Regions from separate parts of the Kocuria sp. cx-455 genome, predicted to be linked through region 1. Evidence: riboswitches for the same ligand, from Rfam matches in the RefSeq annotation. Region 1 holds a riboswitch; each other region holds the start of a gene.
The links. Region 1 has a riboswitch for S-adenosylmethionine ahead of AC3ENJ_RS01355 (MFS transporter). Riboswitches for the same ligand answer to the same signal wherever they lie in the genome.

Region 1 (3,203 bases):
GTGTCTTTGAGCCAACCCTGCCCCGTGGGTTGCAGTACCCCGGGGTCCGAACCGGCCAGCTCCCCCAGGGACAGCAGGGTGCGAGCGGCATCCAGCACGTCCGCGGTGACGGCTTGCCCGGGGTGGGCGTAGCGCACGGCGTTGGTGAGGATCACGGGCAGCCCGGCCTCACGCCCCACGGTGAGCATCCGCACGGCGTGACCGGTGCTGAGGGTGCTGCCCTGCGGTGCCAGGTGGGTTGCGGTCTCCACGATGAGGCATCCTGCCGGTAGTACGCGCTGCCACGCGCGCAGGGCCGTGCGCGCGGCCCGGTAACGGCGCCGGGCCAGCAGAGATCCCACGTCCGAGTCCGGGCCCGTGAGCACCACCAGGCCGGGGGCTGCCCCGCCCGCCGCGCGGTGTACGTGGCGGGCGATCTGTTCCCGGGTCAGTCCGATGGGGTGGGCGCCATGGTGGTCGTGGTCACGGTGAGCCGCGGACACCAACCGGCACAGGGACGCGTACCCGGCCCCTCCGTTGCCACCGGTGGCCAGCACCACCACGCGCCCGATCACCCGGGGCGAGGGCACGGCGCCGCGCTGGGGACGGCCGTTCTGACCCTGCTGGCCGGTGGCGGCCCGGGAGTGCTTGCCCGACGACGCCGCTCCCGGGCCCAGCAGCGCCAGGTCCACTCCCAGCACGGGAGCCACCCCGTGCTGTTGGCAGGCCAGCACGTGTTTGACCACCCCGTACAAGCCGTCCCGGTCCGTGCACGCCAGGATCTGCGCCCCGTAGGACGCCGCTACCTGGGCGAGCTCGTGGGGGCGAGCCACGCCGTAGTGCGCGCTGTAGGCGGTGGCCACGCGCAAATGAGGGAAACGCATACCTCATATTCGAAACTTTGTTCTATTAATGTCAAACCCCCTGGTCAACCACGAGCCACCACTGACCGGTGACCTCATGACGCACCAGTTCCAGCGTGCGAGGCACCACGGCCCCGCGCTGAGCCGCCTGGACGCGCCAGTGTTGCCGATCCACCACGGACTGTCCGCTTTCCCGCGGAACCCTCTCTTCCACCTCCCACCAGCGGCGACGTTCGTACCAGCGCTGCGGCGGGGCCGTGATGCGGTGCAGCCTGCCGCGAAACACCAGCTCGCGCGGAGCTCCCGCTGCATCGCAATGCACCTCGCACGGCTGCCCCCATCCCTCGTCGAGCCGCACCGCGCCGTGCGTCTCGTTCCGCGTGAGGTCCGTATGGTTTACCGCAGCCAGTACCGTCATGACTCGTTCACCCTCCCGGTGTATTCGAAACTTTATTCGACTACCGTGAGGGTGCCAAGGGTCGCCGACACGCATAAGCGGAACGCTCCGGTGGCCCTTGCGACGGCCGGCGGCCGTGCCGTGCGAGGTGTCGTCGGACCAGCAGTCATAAAACTTCATCGTTTGTGGCGCTCGACATGCGCGTGGTTACGTTGTCGCCATAAGAATCACGAGTTCCGGTGCGAAGCCCTGGCTGGCCGGACGGCAACCCTCAGACGCTGTCGTGGGGTGCCCCAGGTGATGATTCGGCCCGCCGTCAGTTCCGGCGCGGGCAAGGACGGCGTCCGGTCCAACATTCCGTGGCGCCCCGTCATGAGGAGTGTCATGGCCCCCGCCACCGCCCCGGTGCCCACGGTCACCGATTCATCATCAGCCCAGCGGACCCAACCCGCCACGGATCACGCGCTCGCGAGCGTGGGATCCGCAGTGCGTGACAAGAAGCGCGTGCTCGCCGCGTCCTTCGTGGGCACGACCATCGAATGGTACGACTTCTACCTCTACGGTGCCGCCGCAGCCCTGGTGTTCAGTCACTATTTCTTCCCGCAGGGTTCGGGCGTGGGCTCGATCATTGCCTCGTTCGCGACCTTCGCCATTGCGTTCTTCTTCCGGCCCCTGGGCGGCATCATTGCCGGGCACCTGGGTGACCGGATCGGCCGCAAGGCCCTGTTGGTCGCGTCCCTGTTGATCATGGGCGTGGCCACCACGGTGATCGGGCTGCTGCCGGGCTTCTCGCAGATCGGCTGGTTCGCCGTGGCCCTGCTCGTTGCCTGCCGCATTGCCCAAGGGTTGTCCGCCGGCATGGAGTGGGGAGGTTCCGCGGTGCTCTCCGTGGAACACGCACCCAAGGGGTTGCGCGGACTGTTCGGTTCCTTCACGCAGGTGGGTTCGGCGGCCGGCATGCTCTTGGCCACCGCGTTCTTCGCGATCATGCAGGGCGTCACCACCGCCGAGCAGTTCCAGGCGTGGGGCTGGCGCGTACCCTTCCTGTTCTCCGCAGTGCTCGTGATCATCGGCCTGATCATCCGCGCCGGCATCGAGGACGCCGAGGAGTTCCAAGAGGTCAAGCGCGAAAAGGCCGCCGCGACGTCGCCCGTGCGTGAGGTGCTCACCCAGCACACCCGCGGCGTGATCGTCTGCATCGGTCAACGCATGATCCAGCCGGCCATCTTCTCCATCCTCACCGTCTACACGCTCACCTACGTGACGCAGCAGCGCGGCGCGAGTCAGTGGGTCATGATCTCCATCCTGATCGCCGCCGCCGTGGGCCTGGTGGGCGGCCCGTTCTGGGGCTGGCTCTCCGACCGCGTGGGACGCCGCCGCATCTCCATCATTGCCGCGGCCGCCATCGGCGTGTTCGTGTGGCCCTACTTCTACTACCTGGACCACGGGCCGCTGGCCTTGCTGCCGCTGGTGTACCTGATCGGCATGGCCGTGCTGCATGACAGCATCTACGGCCCTCAGGCCGCTCTGTTCGCCGAGCAGTTCCCCACCCACCTGCGCTACTCCGGGGTGTCCCTGGGTTACCAGGTGGGCACCATTCTCTCCGGCGGTCTGACCCCCATGATCGCCGCGTGGCTCGTGGCCACCGGCGGCTCCCCCTGGCTGCTGTGCGGTTACTTGAGCCTGCTGGCCGTGATCTCCGTGGTCACCGGCCGCATGGCCAAGGACACCGTGACCGACGCACCCGAGATCGCTCAGTACTGACTCGGCACCACCCGCACACGCGCCAGTACCAACCCGAAAGGATCCCTTTTGCCCCGCCCCTTGCTGCTCAATGCCTTCGAAATGCCCGTGCCCGTCCACCAGTCCCCCGGACTGTGGCGCCACCCCGAGGACCAGTCGCGCAACTACGCGCAACTGTCCCACTGGGAGCGGGAGGCCCAGATCATCGAGAACGCGGGCTT
Region 2 (3,203 bases), on a different contig from region 1:
GGTCACGCCCGCGTTCCTCCCACTCTGGATGCGGCCGACGACGGCGCCCCTGCGCCGCCCAGTGCGGCCACGGCCTCGAAACCTGACTCCAGGTCCGCCAGGATGTCGTCGATGTTCTCCAACCCCACGGACAGTCGGACGAACCCGGGTTCGATGCCGGTGGCCCGCTGTTCGTCGTCGGTCAGCTGCGAGTGGGTGGTGGAGGCCGGGTGGATCACCAGGGAGCGGGCATCGCCGATGTTGGCCACGTTGGAATGCAGGCTCAGGGCGTCCACGAACGCCGTTCCCGCCTCGCGACCGCCGTCGAGCACGAAACCGAGCACGGACCCGGCACCCTTGGGCGCGTACTTCTCAGCGCGTTCATGCCACGGGGACGACGTGAGGCCGGCGTAGGAGACCGCGCGAACGTCGTCGCGCGCGTCGAGCCACTCGGCCACCCTCTGGGCGTTCGCCACGTGGCGGTCCATGCGCAGGGACAATGTCTCGATGCCCTGCTCGATGAGGAACGCGTTGAAAGGGGAGATCGAGGAACCCAGATCGCGCAGCAGTTGCACACGCGCCTTGAGGATGAAGGACAGGTTCACACCGAAATTGCCGTCCTTGCCGAGCGCCTGGGCGTACACCAGGCCGTTGTAGGACTCGTCCGGTTCGTTGAAGGCGGGGAAGCGCTGCGGATCCTGCCCGAAATCGAAGTTGCCGGCGTCCACGATCATGCCGCCGATGGACGTGCCGTGTCCGCCCATGAACTTGGTGGCGGAATGAACCACGATGTCCGCGCCCCATTCGATGGGTCGAATCAAGTACGGCGTGGCAATCGTGTTGTCCACGATCAGCGGCACACCGGACTCATGGGCCACCGCGGCAACCGCTTGGATGTCCAGCACGTCATTACGAGGATTGGGAATGGTTTCCCCGAAGAACGCCACCGTATTGGGTCTGACCGCGGCGCGCCATGCCTCGGGATCGTCCGGGTCCGACACGAACGTGGTCTCCACGCCCATCTTGGGCAGGGTGTGGCGCAGCAGGTTGTAGGTGCCGCCGTACATGGACGGACTGGCCACCACATGGGTTCCGGCACCGCCCAGGTTGAGGATCGCAAAGGTGGACGCCGCTTGACCCGAGCTGAGCATCAGCGCGCCCACCCCGCCCTCCAGGGACGCCACGCGGTTCTCGACCACTTCGGTCGTGGGGTTGGTCAGGCGCGTGTAAATGGGTCCCAGTTCGGCCAGGGCAAAGCGCTTGGCCGCGGTCTCCGCGTCCGGGAACACGTACGAGGTTGTCTGGTGGATGGGTAAGGCCCGCGATCCCGTGGTGGGATCGGGTTCCTGTCCCGCGTGGATCTGACGGGTTTCGAAAGCCCAGTTCCGGGGCTCGGACGGGGTGGCTGCGGGGCTCATGCCGCACTCCCTTTCTCGGGGTCAGGGGCCCGGTGATCGATCCGCAGCACGGCGCCCGTGCGGCGATCGGGCACCTGTGACCCGCGCTTGCCGCCATCGAGTTGTTCCGATGCGGCCCGGTCCTCACCCAGGGCACCCCACCGCGGAGGGAGGGTTGCCGGTCAGCTAGCTGGGGCTTGTCGCTGACTCTCGTGACCTGCCCTTCATTCTCCGGAGCCGGTACCTCGGACGTCAAGCTGAGTTACCCGCATCACACGGACATGTTTTATGTCCCGATTTGGTGACCACCCCGCGCGGTGCCACCATGACAGCATGAAACTGGATCATGTCTCTTTCGCAGCTCAATCCGATGGCCTTGAAGCCACCACGGAACGGATTGCCGATCAGCTAGGGATCGAGCCGGTCAAGGGCGGGATCCACCCGCGCTTCGGCACGCGGAACATGATCCTGCCGCTCACAGACCACCAGTACGTGGAGGTCGTCGAGGTGCTGGAGCACCCCGCCGCGGAGAAGGCCCCGTTCGGTCAGGCCGTGCGCGCCCGCTCCGAGGCCGGAGGCGGCTGGCTCGGCTGGGTGGTTGAGGTACCGGACCTGGCCCCGTACGAGGACAAGCTCGGTCGCCCCTCCGTTCCGGGCTCCCGGCTGTTCCCGGACGGCCGCCAGTTGGAGTGGCACCAGATCGGGGTCAAGGGTCTGATCGCCGATCCTCAGTTGCCGTTCATGGTCCACTTTGATTCCGAGCCGGACATGCACCCCTCCCAAGCACAGCTCACGGACGTCCGGTTGGCCGGCATGGAGATCGCCGGTTCTCCCGAGCGCGTCACCGAATGGCTGGGTGGGCCTGTCGAGGACGTCCTGGCAGCCCTGGACGTCACCTGGTGCTCGCCCAACGGCACCCCCGGTGTCATGGAGGTTTCCTTCGCCACCCCGGACGGCCTGGTCACGATCTGACTTCTCCCGCCGACGCCGCTGCCGCGACCTTTCGCTCGAGAGGGCCGCGGCAGCGGCGGCGTCGTCGATCAGCGCGCGAGCAGTTGGGGGAGCAAAAAACCGGTGATGTCCAGTAGCGCGTGGGCGATGAGCAAAGGCGCGAGTCGACCGTAGCGGCGGTAAACCCACACGAACACCAGACCCATGACCATGTTGCCCAGCGCGGGTCCGAAGCCTTGGTACAGGTGGTAGCTGCCGCGGAAGAGGGACGTGGCCACCGCGATCGTGACCCACGACCAGCCGATGCGCCGCAACCGATCGCACAGGAACGCGACCACGATGATTTCCTCGACCACACTGTGGCGCAGTGCGGACAGGATCAGCACGGGCACCGTCCACCAGTGCTCGTCCAGGGCCGATGTGGTGATGGCCGCCGTGACCCCCAGTGCCCTGCCCACCTGATAGAGGCCCACGGTCCCCAAACCCATGGCCAGGAACAACCCGGCTCCCCAGGCCGCGTCCCACCACGGGCGGCGACCGTCCACGCCGATCCGCCGCAGCACGGCTGCAATACCGGGTAGCGAACCGGCCAGCAGGTAGAGGGCGAGCGCCACGGGCACCAGGGCGAAGCCAATGCTCGCAAGTTGCCGAAGCAGGTCGATGGCCGGAACCGGGCTCAAGACCCGATTCAAAGTCGCCTCGGCATCCGAGAGCGGGCCCCGCGAGAGCGTCTCCGCCAGGTTCAATGCGGCGTACACCGCGGAAGACCCCAATGACACCCCCAGGACCAGCACTATGTGGAACCACAGCTCGGAGCGGGCGGGGCCGTCACGGGCGGGTCGTGGCTGCGGGGAATCGGTCAACACGAACACCATT
Region 3 (3,203 bases), on a different contig from region 1:
GCAAGGTCTTGAGCGTGTGTCGCGAGCGGTTGAAGAAGTTATAGGTGTGCTCGTTGCCGGCCTGCTTGGTGCGGTTGCGGATCATCGCCAGGGGCGGCTCGGTGTCCACGTAGGTGGGGCCGATGGCCTCCAGCACGTCCTCCTTGGTGGGGGTGAGCACTGCGTCCAGGCGGAACAGGACGGTGAACGGCAGGATCACATCGCCGTACTGGTGCTGCTTGTAGGTGCCGCGCAGGATGTCCGCGGCACCCCAAATGAAGGAGGCGTGGTTGAACACGGGAGTGGGTGCCTTACTCGTGGGGTCGGGGGTCTCGTAGGCAGTCTACGAGGGGGACCGCTTCGCGCCCGGAACTGAACCAGATGCGGCTCCAGCATCCCTGCCCGCGAGTTCTAGCGAAGTCTAGGGGAGTATAGCAAAACGCTATACTCCCCTAGACTTCGCTATCCCCCGGGAGGGCCTTAATGGATCCTGTGCGCAACCCCTACTCCCCAGGAGCCGGTCGCAAGCCGTCTGCCCTGGTCGGACGCAACGATGTCATCGATGCCTGGAGCGTTTCCCTGCAACGAGCTGAACGAGGCAAGACGGATCAGCCGATAATTCTCTATGGCCTACGCGGAGTCGGGAAGACAGTTCTCCTGTCGCGGCTGCGCCGAGATGCCGAGACGCGGGATTGGATCACCGTTCAGCTCGAAGCTGGTTCTGGTCGCGCTCTGCGCGAGATGGTGGGCGAAGGGCTGTACGGCCCCCTGTCGGACCTGGCGCGACCGTCTGCGGGGAAGAGGCTCCTTCGCGCCCTGAAGACTGCTCTCTCATTCAAGGCTTCGTACGACACCACAGGCACTTGGAACTTCGGTGTCGACCTGAGCGGCGCTACTGGTGGCGCCGCAGACAGCGGCTTTCTGCTGACTGATCTGGGCAAACTGGTCCGCGATGTCTCCTTGGCTGCCAGTGAAGACGGGGTAAGTCTGGCGTTGCTCATCGATGAGGCTCAAGACCTCAGCTCCGAGGAGATCCAGACCCTTGCGGCCGTCATGCAGTCCGCTGCGACCGACGACCTGCCGGTACTGTTCGCTCTGGCGGGTCTACCCAGCCTGCCCCAGACCCTGGCGGAGGCGAAATCGTACTCGGAGCGTTTCCGTTACAGCGTGATCAAGAAACTCGACAGCGACGGTGCCCGCGAGGCCATCCTCAAACCCGCTCGCAAGGAAGGTGTTGACTGGAGTGCCGATGCTCTTGATTACGTCGTCACGACGTCAGGTCGCTACCCGTACTTCATCCAACAGTTCGGTCAGGAGACATGGAACGCAGCGACCGGGGCCGCGATCGAGTTCGAAGACGCTCGGATGGGGGTAGCTGTCGGCCAGGGACAACTGGACAACGGCTTCTTCCGCGCCCGGTGGGACCGGACAACCGCGGCGGAGAAGCAGTACCTGCGGGCCATGTGCCCTGAAGGAGACGACGGGGTCGGATCAGGCGAAGTTGCTAACCGGCTGAAGCGGAAAGGCAGGAGCCTGGGACCGACCCGTGCAAATCTGATCAGCAAGGGGCTGATCTACGCACCGGACCACGGGGTCGTCGCCTTCACAGTCCCCGGGATGGCGGGATTCATCTCCCGCCAGCACGATTGATCGACATCTTCTGCGAGGGCTTCACGCCCGGTCCAGCACTATGCGTTGTCGGCGGTGCCCCAGAAGTCCTCCCGTTACGCTCCGTTGCGCATCCCGACCTCCCGATCTGGCAAGATCGCCTGCGGAATCAAGGGCTCCAACCCCTGGCCCTGGCTGGTTGGACGGCAACCCTCGTCGCTTTAGCGGGGCGCCCCAGGTGACGATTCGACGCCGGCCCGGCCGGGCGGCGTAAGTAAGGCGCTCCGCCCCGGCGTGCGCCGAGAGGAAGGACTCCGTCATGACCGAAACAGCTCTGCGTGACCTCGCCCAGGATCGTGCCGACCGTCTGGACGAGGCGGGTACCGCCTGGTCCGGCACCATCGCCAAGAGCCCCGCCAGCGCCAAGCTGACGTTCAAGATCACGGGCGAGGGCACCGGCCCGGTGGCCACGCGCATCACTGCAGGCAAGCACGAGTTCTCCGTGGACGAGCCCGCGGCCCTGGCCGGCGAGGACACCGCCGCCAGCCCCGTCGAGTACGCCCTGGGCGCGCTGATCTCCTGCCAGGTGGTGGTCTACCGGCTCTACGCCCACCAGCTGGGCATCCGCTTCGACGGGATCGACATCGGCGCCGAGGGCGACCTGGACGTCCGCGGCCTGTTCGGCGCGGACGAGACCGTCCGCCCGGGCTTCAGCGAGGTCCGGTTGACTGTGTCCATCACGGGCCCGGAGTCGCAAAAGCGCTACGAGGAGCTCGGGCGCACCGTGGAGGCCCGCTGCCCGGTGCAGGACATCTTCGCCAACCACACCCCCGTCACCGCCCGGGTCGTCAAGAGGTAGCCGCCGGCGCGGGCCGGTGAGCGGGCCCGGGCGGAGGGTTGACCGGCCGCTGGTGCCTACGCCTAGAGTCTGCTCATGACTTCCTCTCTTGACTGGATCGGCCGCCTCGTCTCCTTCGATACCACCTCGCGCAACTCCAACGTGGAGCTCATCGAGTGGGTGGCGGAAAAGCTGCGGCGCGCCGGCGTCGAACCGCTGGTCCTGCCCGAGGAAGACGCCGCCGGGGTGCGTAAGGCCAACCTCTTCGCAACCATCCCGGCCCGCGACGGCAGCACCGAGGGCGGCGTGGTGCTTTCCGGGCACACCGACGTGGTGCCCGTGGACGGGCAGGACTGGCACAGTGACCCGTTCACCACCGAGCAGCGGGACGGCCGGCTCTACGGCCGGGGCACCACGGACATGAAGGGCTTCCTGGGCGTGGTCCTCAGCAGGCTGCCGCGGATGCTCGAGGCGGAGCTGGCCGAGCCCCTGCACCTGGCCCTCTCCTACGACGAGGAGGTCGGCCTGCTCGGAGCGCAGCAGATGATCGGCCGTCTGGGGGAGCGGGGCATCCGGCCGTGGTGCTGCATCGTGGGCGAGCCCACCGGCATGCGGGTGGTGCGTGGACACAAGTCCATCAACTTGTTCGAGGCCCGCTTCCACGGGGTGGCGGCCCACTCCTCCCTCACCCCGAACGGGGTCAACGCCATCCACTACGCGGGGCGGTTTACTGAGTTCTACCGGAAATTGGCGACGGACTGGCGGGAGAACGGCCCCT
Region 4 (3,203 bases), on a different contig from region 1:
ACTTCACCGACAGGTCACCGGGGCTTGGACGTCCGGTGACCCGACCGGGCCATCGTGTTAACCGTGAAAATCGCAGTGGTTGCCGAACAATTCCTCCCCCACGTCAACGGCGTAACGCATTCCGTGGTGCGAGTCCTGGACTACCTTCGGGCGCAAGGCCACGAAGCCATGGTCATTGCCCCGTCCTACGACAAGTTCAGCACGTTGGGTTCCGTGGCCACCCTCGACGGTGTCAGGGTCCAACGCATTGCATCCATTCCGCTTGCCGGATACCCGGACGTGCGGGTGGCCAGCTGCACTGTGGCCCGCATGCAACGAATCCTGACCCGTTTCCAACCGGACGTCGTTCACGTTGCCTCACCCTTCGTCCTGGGGTGGCAGGCCATTCAAGCCGCCAAGAACCTGGGATTACCGTGCGCCGCCGTGTACCAGACGGACATCCCCGGATACGCGGCGCGGTACGGCGCGCCCGTTCTGGAAAACGTGTTGTGGAGCCATGTGCGAAACATGCATAATTCCTCGACCGTGACCCTGGCACCGTCAACGGCCGCCATTTCGCAGCTGCATGCCCACGGTGTGCAGCGCGTGCGCATGTGGCGGCGCGGGGTGGACACTCGCCGGTTCGATCCCGCCCGCCGCGATCAGGACTGGCGCGAACGCGTGGGCGGCGGGCGCAAGCTCGTGGGCTACGTGGGTCGTCTGGCACCCGAGAAGCAGGTTCAGGACCTCGTGGTGCTGGACTCGCTGCCCGACACCCGGTTGGTGATCATCGGGTCGGGACCGGAGAAGGAGATGTTGCGCCTCATGCTTCCCAACGCGTACTTCGCGGGCTTCCTGGACGGTGACGCACTGGCCACCGCCATGGCCTCCCTGGACGTGTTCGTCCACTCCGGTGAACACGAGACCTTCTGCCAGACGATCCAGGAAGCCATGGCCAGCGCGGTTCCCGTGGTGGCGGTGGGTCGAGGAGGGCCCGTGGACCTTGTCGATTCATCCCGCAACGGTTGGCTGTACAAGCCCGGCGACACCGAGATGCTCCGCGCTCGCGTGGTGGATCTCGTGGGTGACAACGCTAAACGCGCCGCCTTCTCCCGCACCGCGTACGACTCCGTGCAGACCCGCACGTGGACCGCCGTGTGTGATCAGCTCATGGATCACTATGCACGGGCACGAACCATTGCCTCGCGCGCGCGCAGGTTGTCCACAACATCGCCGTGATCCGTGGTGCACAAACGATTCGTTGGTTAACTTTTGGTGACGTTATGTGACATTCCCTGGTTTACCACGCCGTCGACCCGCTACGCTCGAATCCAGCTTCACGAGATGCGCTCTGGCGCGCGGTGTTAACACCGCGCGCCCGTTGGGCTCCAACCCGGCGCGCGCCAACCCTCGGTTCAGGGGTGGTTTGGATGACGAAGCGGCTGTGGCGCAACCGCGTGCGCAGCAAGAGCCTTTCTGTATGAAAGCACAACACTGATGAAGAACATTCAACAACTACGCGCAACGACCGAGTCCTCTCGAGAACAATGGGTTGACGTCACCGTCGACATCGACCCCGACCACCACGTGGTGCGTCTCACGGACTCCAATGGGGACGTTCATGAATACCTGAGCGGCAACGTTCGCGCCCTGGTTCACGCAACCGCCCACAATCGCGGCCGCGCCCAGTGGTGCGAGAAGTACCGTCAGCTCCTGGTTCCCGGAGCGTCCAACGTTTCCGGCGGTGTTCCGTTCTACAAATTGGAACCGAAACCGGTGGCGCTCAGCGCCTGATCGGGACCGAACGTGCTGAGGCCCCGCACCATTGGATGGTGCGGGGCCTCAGTCGTGTATTCACACCGTGCCTAGTGCGCGGGCGAATCATGATCAACGATTCTCAGGCCAGCAGTTTGGCCACCAATGCGCTCGCGAACTCCTCGGAGATGTCCCCGTAGTTCAAGGAGAAGTCCTCGTCCACCTTGGTCGGCAGCAGACCGGAACACAGCACCGCGGCCCGGCCGTAAAGCCCCGGCAACTCCGCGCCGATCGGCACGGACACCAACTGCAGCTCCGAATCGTAACTGACCAACGGTGCCCCGTTGTCCCGAGCGGCCAGGTGCTTACCCAGTGCGGAGGACACCGGGCGGGCGTGGCCCGAAGCGACGTCGGCCTCGGTGCGGAACGCGTAACGGGTGCGATGGTGGTGATTGATGCGGAACAGCCCCGCCTGGTTACGGTCCTCCGTGGCCTCCCATGTGGCGTCTTCGGGAACGAAGTGCTCGGCCACGCCGTTGTACTGCATCTCGATCAGCGGCAACGATTCCACGACCGAAGACAGGGGTGGCAATGTGTCGAGCATGACGGGTCCCGCCTCGTAAACCACATCGCACGCGCCATGGGGAAGCTCGTCACGCAGAGCATCCAGGTCCACGTCCTGCAACAGCGTGGTTGCGTGGTCCTCGGGCGAGAGCACCACGACCTCCGCGCCCAGCGATTCCGCGATGCCCGTCACCGTTTCCTCCTGCTCCGCACGCCAGCCGCCGGTGAGCAACACGGAACCATCCACCAACTGTGTCAGCGCGGGTGAGCACACCTGCCAGCGACGTACGGTCCAGCTGCCGTCGCGAATGACTTCCAGGAAACCCAGGGCCTGTAAATGCCCCACGAACCATTCTTCGAAGCGTTCGGAATCCTCGGCCTGGCGGGCGACGATCGACAGGCTCCCCCGTTTGCCGCCACCCAAAAACGTCAGCGCGTCCTTTAACGGTGCCCAGGACCCGGGATAGTCGCCGTAGTCGGGACCGATGAACTGCAAGGACTCCACCGAACCGGTCTGACCGACCGCGGACAGCTTGGTGAGCCGCCCGGGGTAGCGCTTGGTGAGCCCGCAACGGCGGCAGCGTCCGAAGATCCACGGCGCCTTGGCCTTGGGGTCCATGGGCGGCAGGATCACCTTGTGCTTGCCGGTGCTCAGGCACGATGGCCCCTCGGGTGCGGGAAGTTCATTGCTGCGCTCGGGGTGCATCAGACCCTCGGCCGAATGCCAGCCCGCGATCCCGGGGACCGTCACGTGCGGTGCGTCCGGCGCCAGTTCCACCGAGTCCATGTTGTCAAAGGAACCCTGCACGTATTCATCCGGCAGCTCGTCCAGGGTGGTCGAGGTGACGGGCCACAACGGCTCCTGCGCCACGTGCACCATTTCACCCTCGTAGCCCAGCGAGCGC

Region 2: linked by a shared signal. The riboswitch ahead of AC3ENJ_RS04425 (bifunctional o-acetylhomoserine/o-acetylserine sulfhydrylase) and the one ahead of AC3ENJ_RS01355 (MFS transporter) in region 1 are both predicted to bind S-adenosylmethionine.
Region 3: linked by a shared signal. The riboswitch ahead of AC3ENJ_RS06370 (OsmC family protein) and the one ahead of AC3ENJ_RS01355 (MFS transporter) in region 1 are both predicted to bind S-adenosylmethionine.
Region 4: linked by a shared signal. The riboswitch ahead of AC3ENJ_RS05150 (hypothetical protein) and the one ahead of AC3ENJ_RS01355 (MFS transporter) in region 1 are both predicted to bind S-adenosylmethionine.

Annotation. Positions count from the first base shown of each region.
Region 1 covers NZ_JBYIPM010000001.1:282,785-285,987, reverse strand. The annotation lists gene AC3ENJ_RS01365 (DNA polymerase III subunit alpha) at 1-863, opposite strand, end outside; gene AC3ENJ_RS01360 (DUF6504 family protein) at 895-1,260, opposite strand; SAM riboswitch class IV at 1,465-1,583, shown strand; gene AC3ENJ_RS01355 (MFS transporter) at 1,624-3,003, shown strand; gene AC3ENJ_RS01350 (NtaA/DmoA family FMN-dependent monooxygenase) at 3,052-3,203, shown strand, end outside.
Region 2 covers NZ_JBYIPM010000002.1:120,174-123,376, forward strand. The annotation lists gene metX (homoserine O-acetyltransferase MetX) at 1-6, opposite strand, end outside; gene AC3ENJ_RS04425 (bifunctional o-acetylhomoserine/o-acetylserine sulfhydrylase) at 3-1,397, opposite strand; SAM riboswitch class IV at 1,476-1,594, opposite strand; gene AC3ENJ_RS04430 (VOC family protein) at 1,710-2,348, shown strand; gene AC3ENJ_RS04435 (CPBP family intramembrane glutamic endopeptidase) at 2,417-3,202, opposite strand.
Region 3 covers NZ_JBYIPM010000003.1:180,363-183,565, reverse strand. The annotation lists gene AC3ENJ_RS06380 (type I restriction-modification system subunit M N-terminal domain-containing protein) at 1-277, opposite strand, end outside; gene AC3ENJ_RS06375 (ATP-binding protein) at 472-1,629, shown strand; SAM riboswitch class IV at 1,755-1,870, shown strand; gene AC3ENJ_RS06370 (OsmC family protein) at 1,907-2,446, shown strand; gene argE (acetylornithine deacetylase) at 2,522-3,203, shown strand, end outside.
Region 4 covers NZ_JBYIPM010000002.1:287,699-290,901, forward strand. The annotation lists gene AC3ENJ_RS05145 (glycosyltransferase family 4 protein) at 64-1,218, shown strand; SAM riboswitch class IV at 1,315-1,456, shown strand; gene AC3ENJ_RS05150 (hypothetical protein) at 1,477-1,773, shown strand; gene AC3ENJ_RS05155 (hypothetical protein) at 1,877-3,203, opposite strand, start outside.